Regions from separate parts of the Ponticoccus sp. (in: a-proteobacteria) genome, predicted to be linked through region 3. Evidence: riboswitches for the same ligand, from Rfam matches in the RefSeq annotation. Region 3 holds a riboswitch; each other region holds the start of a gene.

What was found. Region 3 has a riboswitch for cobalamin ahead of ACN5KJ_RS14780 (DUF4198 domain-containing protein). Riboswitches for the same ligand answer to the same signal wherever they lie in the genome.
Region 1: linked by a shared signal. The riboswitch ahead of ACN5KJ_RS17955 (hypothetical protein) and the one ahead of ACN5KJ_RS14780 (DUF4198 domain-containing protein) in region 3 are both predicted to bind cobalamin.
Region 2: linked by a shared signal. The riboswitch ahead of nrdH (glutaredoxin-like protein NrdH) and the one ahead of ACN5KJ_RS14780 (DUF4198 domain-containing protein) in region 3 are both predicted to bind cobalamin.

What each region holds. Positions count from the first base shown of each region.
Region 1 is NZ_JBLXGL010000012.1:138,972-143,942, reverse strand. It holds gene ACN5KJ_RS17960 (hydantoinase/oxoprolinase family protein) at 1-1,001, opposite strand, end outside; gene ACN5KJ_RS17955 (hypothetical protein) at 1,673-1,984, opposite strand; cobalamin riboswitch at 2,109-2,315, opposite strand; gene ACN5KJ_RS17950 (3-keto-5-aminohexanoate cleavage protein) at 2,814-3,743, opposite strand; gene ACN5KJ_RS17945 (3-hydroxyacyl-CoA dehydrogenase) at 3,758-4,690, opposite strand; gene ACN5KJ_RS17940 (ATP-binding cassette domain-containing protein) at 4,706-4,971, opposite strand, start outside.
Region 2 is NZ_JBLXGL010000014.1:24,501-29,471, forward strand. It holds gene nrdF (class 1b ribonucleoside-diphosphate reductase subunit beta) at 1-32, opposite strand, end outside; gene nrdE (class 1b ribonucleoside-diphosphate reductase subunit alpha) at 44-2,176, opposite strand; gene nrdI (class Ib ribonucleoside-diphosphate reductase assembly flavoprotein NrdI) at 2,158-2,574, opposite strand; gene nrdH (glutaredoxin-like protein NrdH) at 2,591-2,812, opposite strand; cobalamin riboswitch at 2,906-3,100, opposite strand; cobalamin riboswitch at 3,488-3,679, shown strand; gene ACN5KJ_RS18920 (hypothetical protein) at 3,662-3,787, shown strand; gene ACN5KJ_RS18925 (ABC transporter substrate-binding protein) at 3,801-4,835, shown strand; gene ACN5KJ_RS18930 (FecCD family ABC transporter permease) at 4,844-4,971, shown strand, end outside.
Region 3 is NZ_JBLXGL010000008.1:172,080-177,050, reverse strand. It holds gene ACN5KJ_RS14795 (cob(I)yrinic acid a,c-diamide adenosyltransferase) at 1-322, opposite strand, end outside; gene ACN5KJ_RS14790 (twin transmembrane helix small protein) at 326-529, opposite strand; gene ACN5KJ_RS14785 (SDR family NAD(P)-dependent oxidoreductase) at 603-1,436, opposite strand; cobalamin riboswitch at 1,688-1,895, shown strand; gene ACN5KJ_RS14780 (DUF4198 domain-containing protein) at 2,037-2,819, shown strand; gene cbiM (cobalt transporter CbiM) at 2,824-3,441, shown strand; gene ACN5KJ_RS14770 (cobalt ABC transporter permease) at 3,438-4,013, shown strand; gene cbiQ (cobalt ECF transporter T component CbiQ) at 4,010-4,801, shown strand; gene ACN5KJ_RS14760 (energy-coupling factor ABC transporter ATP-binding protein) at 4,792-4,971, shown strand, end outside.

The DNA of each region.
Region 1 (4,971 bases), on a different contig from region 3:
TCGACCACCGGGATCCGCACCGGCATGCCGCTGCCCTTCTGGAACCGGGCCGCGCGCGCGATCTCGAAGTTGCGTGCGGTCTGGGGAAGGTAGTCGTCGATCAGGCAGATCTTCGCGGTGGTGCCGCCCATGTCGAAGGACACAACCCGGTCTTCTTCCAGGCTGGCGGCAATGCGGCTGGCAAGCACCGCGCCGCCGCTGGGGCCGGATTCGACAAGGCGGATCGGATAGCGGATGGCAGCCTCCAGCGTGGTCATGCCCCCGCCCGAGGTCATCAGGAACAGCGGGCAGACAAAGCCGTTGTCGGCCAGCGTCTTTTCCAGCGCCCGCAGATAGCGGGCCATGATCGGCTGCACGTAGGAATTGCAGACGGTGGTCATGAAGCGCTCGTATTCGCGCACTTCGGGGCAGACGTCCGACGACAGCGTGATCTCTGCCGTGCAGCCGGCGTCGATCAGCAGAGCGCGCACGGCCTGCTCGTGGGCCGGATTGGCATAGGAATGCAGCAGGCCCACGGCGACCGCCTCGATGCCCAGGCGGTTCAGTTCGGCGGCCAGTTCGGTGACGCGGGCGCGGTCGAGCGGCAGCAGGACATTGCCGCGCACATCCATCCGCTCGGTCACCGTGAAGCGCAGATCGCGCGGCACCAGCGGCGCCGGCTTTTCCAGCTGCAGATCGAACTGATCGTAGCGGGATTCATATGCGATTTCGAGGCTGTCGCGGAAGCCCTCGGTCGTGATCAGCGCGGTCCTGGCGCCCTTGCGCTCGATCAGCGCATTTGTGGCCAGGGTGGTGCCATGGACGAAGATATCGATATCGCTGGGGGCCAGCCCCGACTGCTCGCGAACGATGGTCACACCCGCCATGATGCCACGTTCGGGCTGCTCCAGATCGGTCGGCACCTTGGCCGTGAACATGCCCTTGGGCGTTTCCAGCACCACATCGGTGAAGGTGCCGCCGATATCAGCTGCCAGACGTGTCTTGGTCTTTGCGTGGGTCATGGGAACTGCACTCCGTTTGCCTTGACGGTTAAGTGTCACGGGCCGTCTAGTGAGGGAAACGAAACGTTTTTTTACCGCTATCGATTATTTCGATAGTCCCGTGTCGGGGCATTGAGGCATGGGTGCAGAGCGACCGCCGGGCCGGTTTCGCGGCCTTTCCCAAGCACGGCGGGTGTTGCGGATGTCGGCGCGGATCCCCCCCGGGTCGTGCGGGCTCTGGTCGCGGCGCGGGATATCGGTCTTTGGCCTTTCGGCCCGCCGGGGTGCAAAGCGGCTGGTCCCCGGATTGGCCCGGGCGCCGGGATTGCTGCTCTGGTGGCCGACAGGACCGGGCCCGCCAGGGTTGGCCGGGACCTCGATGTCAAGGTCGGCGGCGAGCAGATGCGCGGCTGTTGCGCGGGGCCGGGACCGTGCGGCGCGGCCTGCTTGTCCGCCCGTGCCGGGATGGGCCTTCAGCGGCCCGGACATGGTCCACCAGCGTGAACCGACCGCCCGGGGCGCCAAGCGGGGTGCCGCCGGTTGACGGGTCTCGGGTTACGGCGCGCGCTTCACAAGCGAGGGCCGGTCGGTCGTCCTTGGCAAATGCTTCCGCAAGGCGCCCCCTGTTCGCTCAGGCAGAGGAGGCCTTCAGGGCTACGGCTTTCCTGCGGCGGCGGCCCCTGCGTGAGGGTTCAATGCGGCAGGCGGTAGGACCGTCGGGCCTGCGCGCCGCCGCGCCTCTGCCGCTTTGGCATCGCAAGGGGCAATGGCGTCAGCGGCGCTTCCAGTGAGCGTGTCAGAAGTCTGCAGAATTCCGCCACGGCCGGCGAGTGGCCCATGAACGGAGCGGCCTTGTCAAAGGCGCCCCGCGCGGCCTGCAGATAATCCGCATTGCCCGGCAAGCCCGCGATCCATTGCATATAGCCAAGCTGCCCCATTTGCCGCGCCTCGTCGGCTGGCATCTCTCCGGTGTCGAGTTGAAGGATCGTGCGTTCCAGTGTCATTGCGCCCTCCGCGCAGGGGAGGGCGCATGAACGGAGGCGGCGATGTCCACAGGGCCGTCAGGTCCATATGTCGTCTCTCCAGTCCCAGAGCGCCCCGCCCGGGTTAAGGTGACTGCGGTGCGCAACAGCACGCACCGGAGATGGCAGGTCTCCTGACTTGCGGGTCGCCGCTTTCCCGAACCTTCCCGAACCGCTTCGGTTCAGTGGTGTTCTTCGGGGTCGCTCGCCGCTCACAGTTGCGGGGGCAGTTGCGGAGTTGGGTCAAGGCCCTCACCGCATTCCCTTTTAAACCGGCCCTTTCAGGCCGGTCACCATCGCCTTCTGCATTGCAGAATTCCGGGCAAAAGTCGAGTGGAATTGCCAATGGCGGCCATTACGGCGCTTGCCGTCCAGCGGGGTGTTTCCCCTGTCAGCCCCCAGGCCAGACCGCGCCTTGCCCGCCCGGGGGATGCGCCGGAGGCTCCGCTGCCGGACATGCCTTGGGTCGGCGACCTGCCCCCTGATGCGAACCGGAAGGCGGGCGCCTGTGCCGCCTTCGTTCGCGATGCCCGTGCCCGCAGTTCGTCTTCCGGCGCGGGGGGTGCCCCGGACCGGAGAAGCGCGTTGGCGATGCCCGGGCGCTTCGGGGTCCGGCGGTCGAGGACGGTCACGGGATGGATCCGGCACCGCGACCGTCGCTTGCCGTGCCTGCCCGGACGCGACGCCGACGGTGCCGCGCAACCCGGCGATCAACAGCCCGTATCCGGGGGTAAGGTCGACGCGCGAAAGCAGCGCCCCGGCCTCCGGTGAACCGGATCGAGTGCGCCGCGCCCCCGTCCGTCAGGGCCGGTCAGAAGCCGACCTGATCCGCCCCCTTCAGGTGCAGGATCTCGCGCGCCTCGTCCGGGGTTGCCAGTTCCAGCCCCAGCCCCTCGATGATCTGGCGGGCCTTCGTCACCTGCTCGGCGTTGCTGCGCGCCAGTTGCCCCGGTCCGGCCCAGAGCGAATCCTCCAGCCCGACGCGGATATTGCCGCCCATGGCCGCCGCCATCGCCGCGATGGGCAGCTGGTTCTTGCCCGCGCCCAGAACCGACCACTGGTACTGGTCGCCGAACAGCCGGTCCGCCGTGCGCTTCATGTGCATGACGTCGTCGGGATGCGCGCCGATGCCGCCCATCAGGCCAAAGACCGTCTGGATGAACAGCGGCGCCTTGACCAGTCCGGCGTCGAGGAAGTGCTTGAGGTTATAGAGATGCGCCGTGTCGTAGCATTCGAACTCGAACCGGGTGCCGAGCGGTCCGAGCGTCGTCAGGATGTATTCGATCTGGCCGAAGCTGTTGTTGAAGATGATGTTCTTGTTGCCGAGGTAGTCGCGTTCCCACTGGTGTTTGGGGTTCGGAAAGCGCTTGAGCATCGGGAAGAGGCCGAAGTTCATCGACCCCATGTTCAGAGAGGCGACCTCGGGGCGGTGCGTTTCCGCCGGGCGGACGCGTTCCTCGATGGTCATGGTGGGCGCGCCGCCGGTGGTGATGTTCACCACGCAGTCCGAGGCCTGCTTGATCACGCCGAGGAAGGGCGCGAAGGCCTCGGGCGACTGGTCGGGGCTGCCGTCCTCGGGGTTGCGGGCGTGCAGGTGCACGATGGCCGCGCCCGCCTTGGCCGCGCCGATGGCGGCGTCGGCGATTTCCGAGGCCGTCACCGGCAGGTGTTCGGACATCGAGGGCGTGTGGATCGCGCCGGTCACGGCGCAGGTGATGATGACCTTGCGGGGTTTCGCCATGGTCTGGGGCTCCTTCAGGATTGTTCGGATGCAAGGTGCCGGCGCAGGGCGGCAAGGCGCGCGTCACGCCTGTCCTGCCGGGCGCGGATGGTCTCGGGGCTGCGGTCCTGTGGCCATGTTGCGGCGATCTTCTCGGCGTTGTCGACGGAAAAGACCTCCGGTCCCGCCGGTTCCTCGGCCAAACGCGCGTAGAAGCCGCCGTAGCGGGTGGCGTAGTCGATGATGCCGCCGGGGGCGTTCAGGTCGATGGTCTCGATCGGCCCCATCAGCGCCCATCGCAGGCCCAGCCCGTCCTTGATGGTGGCGTCCAGCCCCTCGACGCTGACGACGCCCTCACCCAAGAGCCGCAGCGCTTCGCCCAGCAGGGCGCCCTGCAGGCGGTTCAAGACAAAGCCGTCGCGCTCGCGGGTCATGCGCACCGGCACCTGCCCGATATCGCGGTAGAGCGCTTCGGCGCGGTCCATGGTCTCTGTCGCGGTCCATGGCGCGGGGCAAAGCTCGACCACCGGGACAAGATGCGGCGGGTTCACCGGGTGCCCGACGAGGCAGCGGTGCCGGTGTTCAAGCCCCTCGGTAAAGCGCGAGGCGACGATGGCGGAGGTCGAGGAGGCGATGATCGCGCCGGGCGGGGTGGCCGCGTCGAGCCGGGCGAAGAGGTCGGTCTTGACCTCGATCTTCTCGGGCCCGTTCTCCTGCACGAAGCTGACGCCCGCGACCGCCTCTTCCAGCGTGGGACAGGTGCGGATGCGGGTCAGCGTCCCGTCGCGGTCCTGCAAGAGGCCCTCGGCCAGCAGGGTGTCGCAGAGCACGGCCATGTCGGCGGCGAAGCGGTCCAGAACGGCGGAATCGGCGTCCCAGACCTGCACGGAATGCCCGGCGCGGGCGAAAAGTGCGCTCCATGCGCGGCCGATCAGGCCCGCGCCGATGATGGCGACTGTCTCGGTCATGTCAGGTCCCTTTCGTTACAGCCACAGGACCTGGCGGCGCAGGTCGATGTCATGGGCCAGCGCGGCGGAGGGCCCGTCATGGATGATGCTGCCGCGTTCCAGCGCGACGGTGCGGTCCGAGAGCGTCAGCGCGAGGTCGAGGTTGTGGTCCACGATGATGATGGACACCTCTTCGCGCAAGCGGTCGAAGGTCTCGAACAGCTGCTCGACGATGGCGGGGGACAGCCCCTCGAAGGGTTCGTCCAGCAGCAGCACGCGGGTGTCGCCGGACAGCGCGCGGG
Region 2 (4,971 bases), on a different contig from region 3:
GGGACGGGGCGGGTGTGGGTCATGTCTTTCATCGTCTCGTTCCTCAAAGCGTGCAGGACACGCAGCCCTCGACTTCGGTGCCTTCCAGCGCGGCCTGGCGCAGGCGGATGTAGTAGATTGTCTTGATGCCCTTCTTCCAGGCGTAGATCTGCGCGCGGTTGATATCGCGGGTGCTGGCCTCGGCGGGGAAGAACAGGGTCAGCGACAGGCCCTGGTCGACGTGTTCCGTCGCCGCGGCATAGGTGTCGATGATCGCCTCGGGGCCGATGTCGTAGGCGTCGCGGTAATATTCGAGGTTCTCGGCGTTCATGTAGGGCGCCGGATAGTAGACGCGACCGATCTTGCCCTCCTTGCGGATCTCGATCTTCGCGGTGATCGGATGGATCGAGGAGGTCGCATAGTTGATGTAGCTGATCGACCCAGTGGGCGGCACCGCCTGCAGGTTGCGATTGTACAGCCCGTGCGTCATCACGTCCTTCTTGAGCGCGACCCAGTCCTTCTTGCCCGGCAGCTCGATGCCGAACCGCTTGAACAGCGCCTTCACGGATGGCTGCTCGGGGCGCCAGCTGCGGTCGGTGTACTTGTCGAAATAGCTGCCATCCGCATAGGCCGAGGTCTCGAACCCCTTGAAGCTGCGGCCCTTCTCCTGCGCCAGTCGGCAAGAGGCGGTCAGCGCGTGGAACAGGATGGCGGCGAAATAGGCGCTGGTGAATTCCACGCCTTCGGGGCTGCCGTACTGGATATGCTCGCGCGCAAGGAAGCCGTGCAGGTTCATCTGCCCAAGCCCGATGGCGTGGCTTTCGTCGTTGCCCTTGCGGATCGAGGGCACCGAGTCGATGGCCGACATCTCGGACACCGCGTTCAGCGCCCGGATCGCGGTGCCGACAGAGGCGCCCAGATCGCCGCCATCCATGGCCCGCGCGATGTTCATGGACCCGAGGTTGCAGGAGATGTCGGTGCCCATGTGCGCATAGCTGAGGTCGTCGTTGAATTCGGACGGCTCGTTCACCTGAAGGATCTCGGAGCAGAGGTTCGACATGGTGATCCGGCCCGCGATCGGGTTCGCGCGGTTCACCGTGTCCTCGAACATGATGTAGGGATAGCCGCTTTCGAACTGGATTTCGGCCAGCGTCTGGAAGAACGCGCGCGCGTTGATCTTCTTCTTGCGGATCTTCGGGTTGTCGACCATCTCGGCGTATTTCTCGGTGACCGAGATTTCCGAGAAGGCACAGCCGTAGACCCGTTCGACGTCATGGGGCGAGAAGAGGTACATGTCCTCGTTGCGCTTCGCCAGCTCGAAGGTCACGTCCGGGATCACCACGCCAAGGCTGAGGGTCTTGATGCGGATCTTCTCGTCGGCATTTTCGCGCTTGGTGTCGAGAAAGCGCAGGATATCCGGGTGATGCGCGTGCAGATAGACCGCGCCCGCACCCTGCCGGGCGCCCAGCTGGTTGGCGTAGCTGAAGCTGTCCTCCAGCAGTTTCATCACCGGGATGACGCCCGAGGACTGGTTCTCGATCCCCTTGATGGGCGCGCCGTACTCGCGGATGTTGGTCAGCATCAGGGCCACGCCACCGCCGCGCTTGGACAGTTGCAGGGCCGAGTTGATGCCGCGCCCGATGCTTTCCATGTTGTCTTCCAGCCGCAGCAGGAAGCAGGACACGAATTCGCCCCGCGCGGTCTTGCCGGCGTTCAGGAAGGTCGGCGTCGCGGGCTGGAACCGGCCCGAGAGGATTTCCTCCATCAGCTGCATGGCCAGCGTCTCATCGCCCTGCGCCAGCGCCAGCGCGTTCATCACGACGCGGTCTTCGTAGCGTTCCAGGAACCGCTGCCCGTCGCGGGTTTTCAGCGTGTAAGAGGTGTAATACTTGAACGCGCCAAGGAAGGTCGGAAAGCGGAACTTCTTGGCAAAGGCGGCCTCCCAGATCCTGCGAAGGAAGTCCCGGGGGTACTGTTCCAGAACCTGCGCCTCATAGTAGCCCTCGTCGACGAGATAGCCCAGCTTCTCTTCCAGCGAATGGAAGAAGACCGTGTTCTGGTTCACATGTTGCAGGAAATACTGCCGCGCCGCCATGCGGTCGGCTTCGAACTGGATGTTGCCCTCTGCGTCATAGAGGTTCAGCATCGCGTTCAGCGCGTGGTAATCAAGGCCTTGGGTCAGGCTGGCGTCAAGCATCGGGTTCCCCAGAAGGTTTGCAGCCCGTCACGAACACGGGCGATGTCGGCGTCGGTCCCCGCGAGTTCGAACCGGTAGAGCACGGGCACGTTGCATTTTCGGGCGATGACCTGTCCGGCCATCGCGAATGTCTCTCCGAAGTTCCGGTTGCCGCTGGCGATCACGCCGCGCAGCAGGGTCCGGTTCGCTTCGATGTTCAGAAACCGGATCACCGGCTTGGCCACCGCGCCGCGCCCCGCCCCGTCCGCGTAGGTCGGACAGATCAGCACGAAGGGCGCGGTCATCAGCGGCGGCGCGGCATCGCCGCGCAGGGGCAGCCGGGTGGCGGGAAGGCCGAGCCGCTCCACGAACCGGGCCGTGTTGCCCGAGCCGCTGGAAAAATAGGCGAGGCCCCCCATGACCGACCGCCCGGCGTCAGGACAGGCGGCTGATCATGTCGGGACGGAACCCGGCCCAGTGCTCGTCGCCCGCGACGACAACCGGCGCCTGCCGGTATCCAAGCCCGGTGACCAGTTCCATGGCCGCGGCGTCCTCGGTCAGGTCGACGAGGCGGAAATCGATGCCGCGCGCGGTCAGGGCGCGGGTGGTTGCGGTGCATTGCACGCAGGCGGGCTTGGAATAGACGGTGATACTCATGCGGTTGTCCCTTTGCCGGTTTGCTGCCTGTGGGCGAAGCGGACACGGGGACAGGGCCAAACGACCTATCCGCGCGCCCGGGCCCTCCGCCGCGGTCGTCGTTCATGCTCTGGCAGGTCTCCTGACTTGCGGCTCAAACGTTGCCCGTCCGCCTTCCCGGTGCCGTCCGACACCAGTGGAATGGACAGAAACTCGCCGTTTACAGTTGCGGGGGCAGTGCCGGACCCTCACCGGCTTCCCTCTTAGCCGACGAGTCACCCCGCCGGAACCAAAGCAACTGCATATTGCGATCCGGGGCAGGGGGGTGTCAATATATTGAAGGTCGTTTTCCGGGGATAAGTCGACGTCCGGTATCGGCAGGGGCTTTTCGGGTCCGTCATCCTGCCTGTCGCCCGGGCGGGAAGCGGCGGGCCGACCACCGGAGGATGCCCCGTCGCGAAGGCCGGGCTGTGGCGCGCCGGGCCCGGCTTTCCGCGCCCGCTGGTCCTGCGGCGAACAGCGCGCATCCACAAGGCCCCCGCCGCCGCGCGCCGGGCATCGGCCAGCATGCTCCGCCGACGGGCTGCCGGGGGTCCATCAGTTCCAGCGCCACCGAATATCCCGATGCGCCAATGCGTTACCCCCTCACGGCCAGGGACCCGCTGCCTTTGCTGTTGCCGCGGAGCGCGATCTCTGTATCTTCCGGCCTGCCACGGTTCCGCAACGGCGGATGAAAAGGGAACGCAGGACGGGGAGACCCAGGCTGCGGCTGCCCTCGCAACTGTAGGCGGCGAGTTCGCGATCGTGCCACTGGCCCCCGGGCCGGGAAGGGATCATCGAACGTCCGAGCCGCGAGCCAGGAGACCTGCCATGGCAGACGCAACCGCCGACGAGGGGCTCGGCAGGGTGGCAGCCATGGCCATGGGGCCGGACGCCGAAGGGCGCCGGGTCCGGCGCCGTGATGCACCCCAAGAGCACCTCGGGAAACAAAACTGATCGAGGTGATCGCATGTTGTTCAAATCCACCCTCTCCGCCGCGGCTGTCGCGCTGGCGACCTCGGTGCCCCTTTGGGCCGAAACCATCACCGACGATGTCGGCCGCTCGGTCGAGGTCGATCTTCCGATCCAGCGCGCGGTGATCTTCAACCGCTACTCGGTGGAATTCGCCCGCGCCATCGGCGCCATCGACCAGGTTGTCGGCACCGGCGCCAGCACCTATCGCGACCCGGATTACTGGCCCGAGTTCACCGAGGCCGATGTGGTCGGGCAGGGGCAGAACGAACCGAACTACGAGGCGATCATCGCCAAGAACCCCGATCTGGTGATCCTGCCGCGCAATGGCGTCTACGAAGAGGCGGCGCGCCAGCTGGAACCCTTCGGCATCCCGGTCATGGTCATCACCGCCTGGGACACGCTGAAGCATGTCGAGAACGTCGAGCTGATGGGCAAGCTTTTCGGCCAGGAAGAGCAGGCGGCGGATCTGGTGGATTACTACGTCGGCTACCAGACCCTGCTGGCCGAGCGTCTGGACGGTGTCCCGCCGGTGCCTGTCTACCTCGAGGAAAAGCGCCCGCTCGTGACCGTGACGCCGGGGTCCGGCTGGCATGACATGATCGCCGCCGGCGGGGGCCAGAATGTCTTTGGCGATATCGTCATCGAGGATCAGGCGGCCTCGCGCGGGAACGTCAACGCCTTCACCATCGACCCCGAGGAAATCGTCCAGCGCCAGCCGCAGCTGATCGTCAAGCTGGAGCCGGGTTCCTACACCACGATCCCCGAGGCGCAATACGCGACGACTTGGGCCGACCTGACCGGCCGCGAGGAAATCCTGTCCTCTCCGGCGGGGCAAAGCGGCAATGTCCACGTCATCAACTACTACCTCGCGGGCGGGTCGTCCAAGATCACCGGCGCCCTGCAGATCGCCAAATGGGCGCACCCCGAGCTGTTCGCCGATATCGACCCCGAAGAAGCGATGCGCCGGTGGATCGAGGACTTCCAGGGCCTGCCCTACCAGCCCGGCATGACCTATCGGGCCGGGTTCTGAGCGGGTCCATGCGGACCCTGTCGACAGGCGGGGCGGTGCAGGCCGCCCCCAGCGCCACTCCGACCGTCGCCACCGCCGCCTCTGTCGGCGATCTCTATCGCGCGTCCGGCAGGCGGCGCGCCACGATCGTGGCGCT
Region 3 (4,971 bases):
TCATGTCGTCGATTTCGTTTTCCAGCCGGACCACCTGCGCGTCGGTGACCCGCAGCGGCGGGTACTCCGCCGTGGCGTCCTTTTCCATCTCGGGGCGGCAGAGGTCGGCGCCCAGGTCGAACAGGTCGTTCTGGATGCGCGACAGCATGGCGTCCACATCGCCCCCGGCGGACAGCCGCGCCACCCCCAGAACAGCGTTCAGCTCGTCGACCGTGCCATAGGCCTCCACCCGGCCCGCGAACTTCGGCACCCGCGTGCCATTGCCCAGGGCGGTGTCGCCCTTGTCACCCGTGCGCGTGTAGATCTTGTTGAGCACAACCATGGATCAGCCTCCCCGGCGAATGAAAACGAACAGCAGGATCAGGCAGACCGCCGCGAACTGCGCGATGATCCGCCAGCGCATCGCCTTGTTGGCGTATTTGCGATTGAACGCCCCGCCCTTGGCGAAGCTGCCAATGCCGAAGAGCAGGATCGCCACGACGCCCAGCATGGCGAGCGCGACGACGATGAAGAGCGGGTCCTGTAACATGGGGGTCTCCAGTGCTTTGCCTGCCACATAGCGGAGACGCGGGCAAAAGCGAACCGCGCTTGGCGTCGCAGGCTCAGCCCTTGGCGATCAGCCAGTCGAGCCCCCGGGTCGGCAGCAGCCGCCGCGCCGCCCCCATCAGGTGCGTCGCCCGGGTGACGTAATAGCGGGGTCGCGGGGTCGGGCTGTCCAGCGCCCGCAGCAGCTTCGCCGTCACCGCAGAGGGCGGCAGTTCGAAAAGGTCCGGGCCGCCACGGCTTTCGTAGAGACGCTTCAGCAGGGTTGCCTCGTATTGCGCGCGGCGCGGCGAGGCGCGCCAGTCCACCCAGCGCTCGAAATGCGGGATAGAGTTCTCCCGGATCTTCGTGGTCACCGGCCCGGTATTCAACGTGACCACATGGATCGGCGTGTCGCGCATCTCGATCCGCAGCGTGTCGGTCAGCCCCTCCACCGCGAACTTCGAGGCATTGTAGGCCGCGCGCCAGGGCATCACCACCAGCCCCAGCACCGACGAGTGGTTCACGATCCGCCCGTGGCCCTGCGCCCGCATCACCGGGATCGCCCGGCGCGTCAGCGTGTGCCAGCCAAAGACATTGGCCTCGAAGATCGCGCGCAGGGCGTCGGTGGGCAGGTCCTCCAGCGCGCCCGGGGTCGCATGGGCGCCGTTGTTGAACAGCGCATCCAGCCGCCCGCCCGTGTGCTCCAGCACCTCGGAAAGGCCCGTGCCGATGCTGTCCTCATCGGTGTAGTCGATGCGCGGGCTGATGAAGCCCTCGGCCCGGAACCGCGCGCAGTCGGCCTCTTGCCGGCAGGCGGCAAAGACCTGCCAGCCGCGCCCGGCCAGGGTATGGGCGGCGTCGAAGCCGATGCCCGAGGAACAGCCGGTGATGAGGATGGAACGCGTCGTCATGCCCCTCCCATAGGCGCGCAGCGCGGCGAAGGAAAGCCGCCGCCACGTGCCTGCCAGGCGCCTGCCCGGGCCATGCGCCCCCGACCGACAGACCCCGCCCCCCGGGGCGCAGACCGCCATGCCGCGTCGCAAGACAGCCAGGCGCGCCACACCGGGCCTGTCCCCGCCGCCCCGCGCCGCCCGCCGACACCTCCCGGCACAGGCCTCCACACCCCGCCCGGCGAATCCCGTTGACGCATTGCGGCGTTGCGACTACCCAAGTCGGGACCGGTCCCGGCGGGGGTCATCCGCGCCGGGGGAAAGAGGGAATGCCGTGCGGCCCATCCGGGCCAAACCGGCAGCTGCCCCCGCAACTGTAAGCGGCGAGCCGGGCCAAGACGCCACTGGAGCAATCCGGGAAGGCAGGCCCAAGGTGACGACCCGCAAGCCAGGAGACCTGCCGGTCGGGCGCCCCTTCGGACGGGGCGCTGCCACCGGACGCCGGGGTGCGCGTCTGGCCTGGATCGGTGCCGGGCGCCCTCGCCCTTTCCTTCCGGGTCACGGCCCTCTCTGGCGTTCAAAAGCCATGCGCCGGGTGAGGCGCCAGGAGAGACCGACCCGATGAAATCCCTTATGCTGGCCGCTGCGGCCGCCCTTCTTCCCGTTGCCGCGCAGGCGCATTTCCTGCTGCAATACACCACCGACACCATGATCGACCGCCCCGGAGACGTGCCGGTCAAGCTGATCTTCTGGCACCCGATGACCGTGGGCCACGTCATGGCGCTGGACAAGCCGCAGGAATTCTACGCCATCCACAACGGCGAGAAGATCGACCTGATGGATACGCTGACGCCCTCGACCTTCAACGGCGGCGAGAACGAGAACCCGGCCTTCATCGGCGCGGTGCCGGTGAAACGCTCGGGCGACTACGTGCTGGTGACGGTGCCGCAGCCCTACTACGAGGAAACCGAGGATCTCTACATCCAGCAGATCACCAAGGCCTACCTGAACCGCAACGAGCTGCCCACCGACTGGGACCAGCCGCAGGGCCTGAAGACAGAGATCCTGCCGCTGAACAAACCCTACAACGTCATCACCGGCTCGACCTTCACCGGGCAGGTGCTGTCCGAGGGCGAACCCGTCGCGGGCGCCGAGATCGAGATCGAGTACATGGCCGCCGAACCCTCGTTCGAGACCAATGCCGCCAGCGATCCGCAGGCCAAACCCATGCCCGGCGGGGCCGTCGTCGCGATCAGCGATGCCAATGGCTATTTCACCTTCGGCGTGCCCAAGGCCGGCTACTGGGGCTTTGCCGCGCTTGGCAGCGGCCCGGACACCGAACACGAGGGCAAGGAACTCAGCCAGGATGCGGTGATCTGGATCCGCGCCTGGGACATGGAGTAACGCCATGCATATCGTGGACGGAGCCCTTGCCAACCCGGTCGTGATCGGCGGCGCCGTTCTGGCGGCGGGGGGCGTGGCCATGGGCCTGCGCACGCTGACGCTGGAGCGCATTCCGGCAGCGGGCGTGCTGTCGGCCAGCTTCTTCGTGGCCTCGCTGATCCACGTGCCGATCGGGCCCTCCTCCGTCCACCTGATCATGAACGGCCTGGCCGGGCTGGTGCTTGGCTGGGCCGCCTTTCCGGCGCTTTTTGTCGGACTGTTGTTGCAGGCGGTCTTCTTCGGCTTCGGCGGGCTGACGGTGCTGGGGGTGAACGCGGTGAACATCGCGCTGCCGGCGGTCCTGACGGGGCTGCTGTTCGGCCCGATGATCCGGCGGGGCAGCCCGCTGTCGGCGGCACTCTGGGCCGGGATCGGCGGCGCTTTCGCCATCGCCGCGACAACCACGATGGTCGCGGCCTCGCTGGCGCTTTCGGGCGATGCCTTCATCGCCGCCGCGCATCTGGTCTTCGTGGCGCATATCCCGGTCATGGTGGTCGAGGGCTTCCTGACCGCCTTCGCGGTGCTGCTGGCGCGCCGGGTGAAACCGGAACTCTTCACCACCTTCGCGGAGACCCGGACATGAGACGCCTTGCCCTGACCCTTGCGCTCTGTGCCCTGCCCCTGCCCGCGCTGGCCCATAAGGTCATCGCCTCGGTCTTTCCCTCGGGCGATGCCATCGAGGGAGAGATCGGCTTTTCCAACGGCACCATGGCCGTCGGCGAGACCGTCACGGTCTTCGGCCCGGACGGCGCGGAACTGGGAACCGCGGTGACGGATGCGGACGGCTTCTTCGTCTTCACGCCCGCACAGCCCGTGGCCCACAGGTTCCACGCCAATCTCGGCGCCGGTCACGTCGCAGACGTGACCATGCCCGCCGAAGAGGTGGCGGCGATCCTCGGACAAGAGCCGCTGAGCCCCCGGACCCCGGAGGCGGCGGCAGAGCCCCCGGCGTCCGGCGCCGCGCTGAGCGATCAGCAGCGCGCCACCCTCGCCGGGATCGTGCGCGACGAGATGCGCCCCCTGCGACGCGAGATCGCCGCCTACCGCGAGAAGAACGACCTTCAGTCGATCCTTGGCGGCATGGGCTATATCGCGGGTCTCTTCGGCCTTGGGTTCTACCTTGCCGCGCGGCGCAAGCTGAAGGAGGCCGCATGAGCCACAGCTTTTCGCAGGCTGCCGCTCCGCTGGACCCGGCCACCCCATCCGGCGGCTTTCCCGCCGTGCTCGAACGGCTGGACCCCCGGATGCGGATTGCCGTGGCCTGCCTCTTTGCGGTGGTCACGGTGGCCCTGTCGGGCCTGCCCGCCCTGACGGCGGCGCTGGCCTGCGCGCTGCTTCTGCTGCTCATGGCGCGGCTGCCGGTCCGGCGCACGCTGAAGCGGGTGGCGATGATGGACAGCTTCATCTTCTTCATGCTGGCGCTTCTGCCCTTCACCGTGCCGGGCGACGCGATCTTCACGCTCTGGGGCTTTCCGGCCACATGGCAGGGCCTCGCCCGCGCGGTGGAGATCGGCCTGACCGCGAATGCCGTGGTGCTGGTGCTGCTGGTGCTGGTCGGCACGCTGGAGCCGGTGACCCTGGGCCATGCGCTCTACCGGATGAAGGTGCCCGAGACGCTGGTGCACCTGATGATGTTCAATATCCGCTACGTCGAGGTGCTGCGGGCGGAATACCTGCGGCTGCGCGCCGCCATGAAGGTGCGCGGCTTTCGCCCCGGCACCAACTGGCACAGCTACCGCAGCTACGGCTATCTTGTCGGCATGATGCTGGTGCGCGCCATCGACCGTTCGGAACGGGTGCTGGCGGCGATGAAATGCCGGGGCTTCACCGGGCGCATGATGCTGCTGCAGGACTTCCGGCTGGGCGCCGCCGACTGGCGCTTTGCCGCCCTCGCGGGCCTTGCCTGTGCGGCGCTTCTGGGACTGGACATGACATGGCGCTGATCGCCCTCGACGACATCCGTTTCGGCTATCCCGGTCATCCGCCGATCCTCGACGGCGCCAGCCTTGCGCTGGCCGAAGGGCAACGACTCTCTCTCGTCGGCGCGAACGGCGCGGGCAAATCGACGCTGCTGCTGATCGCGCTCGGGCTGCAACGCCCGAATGCCGGGACG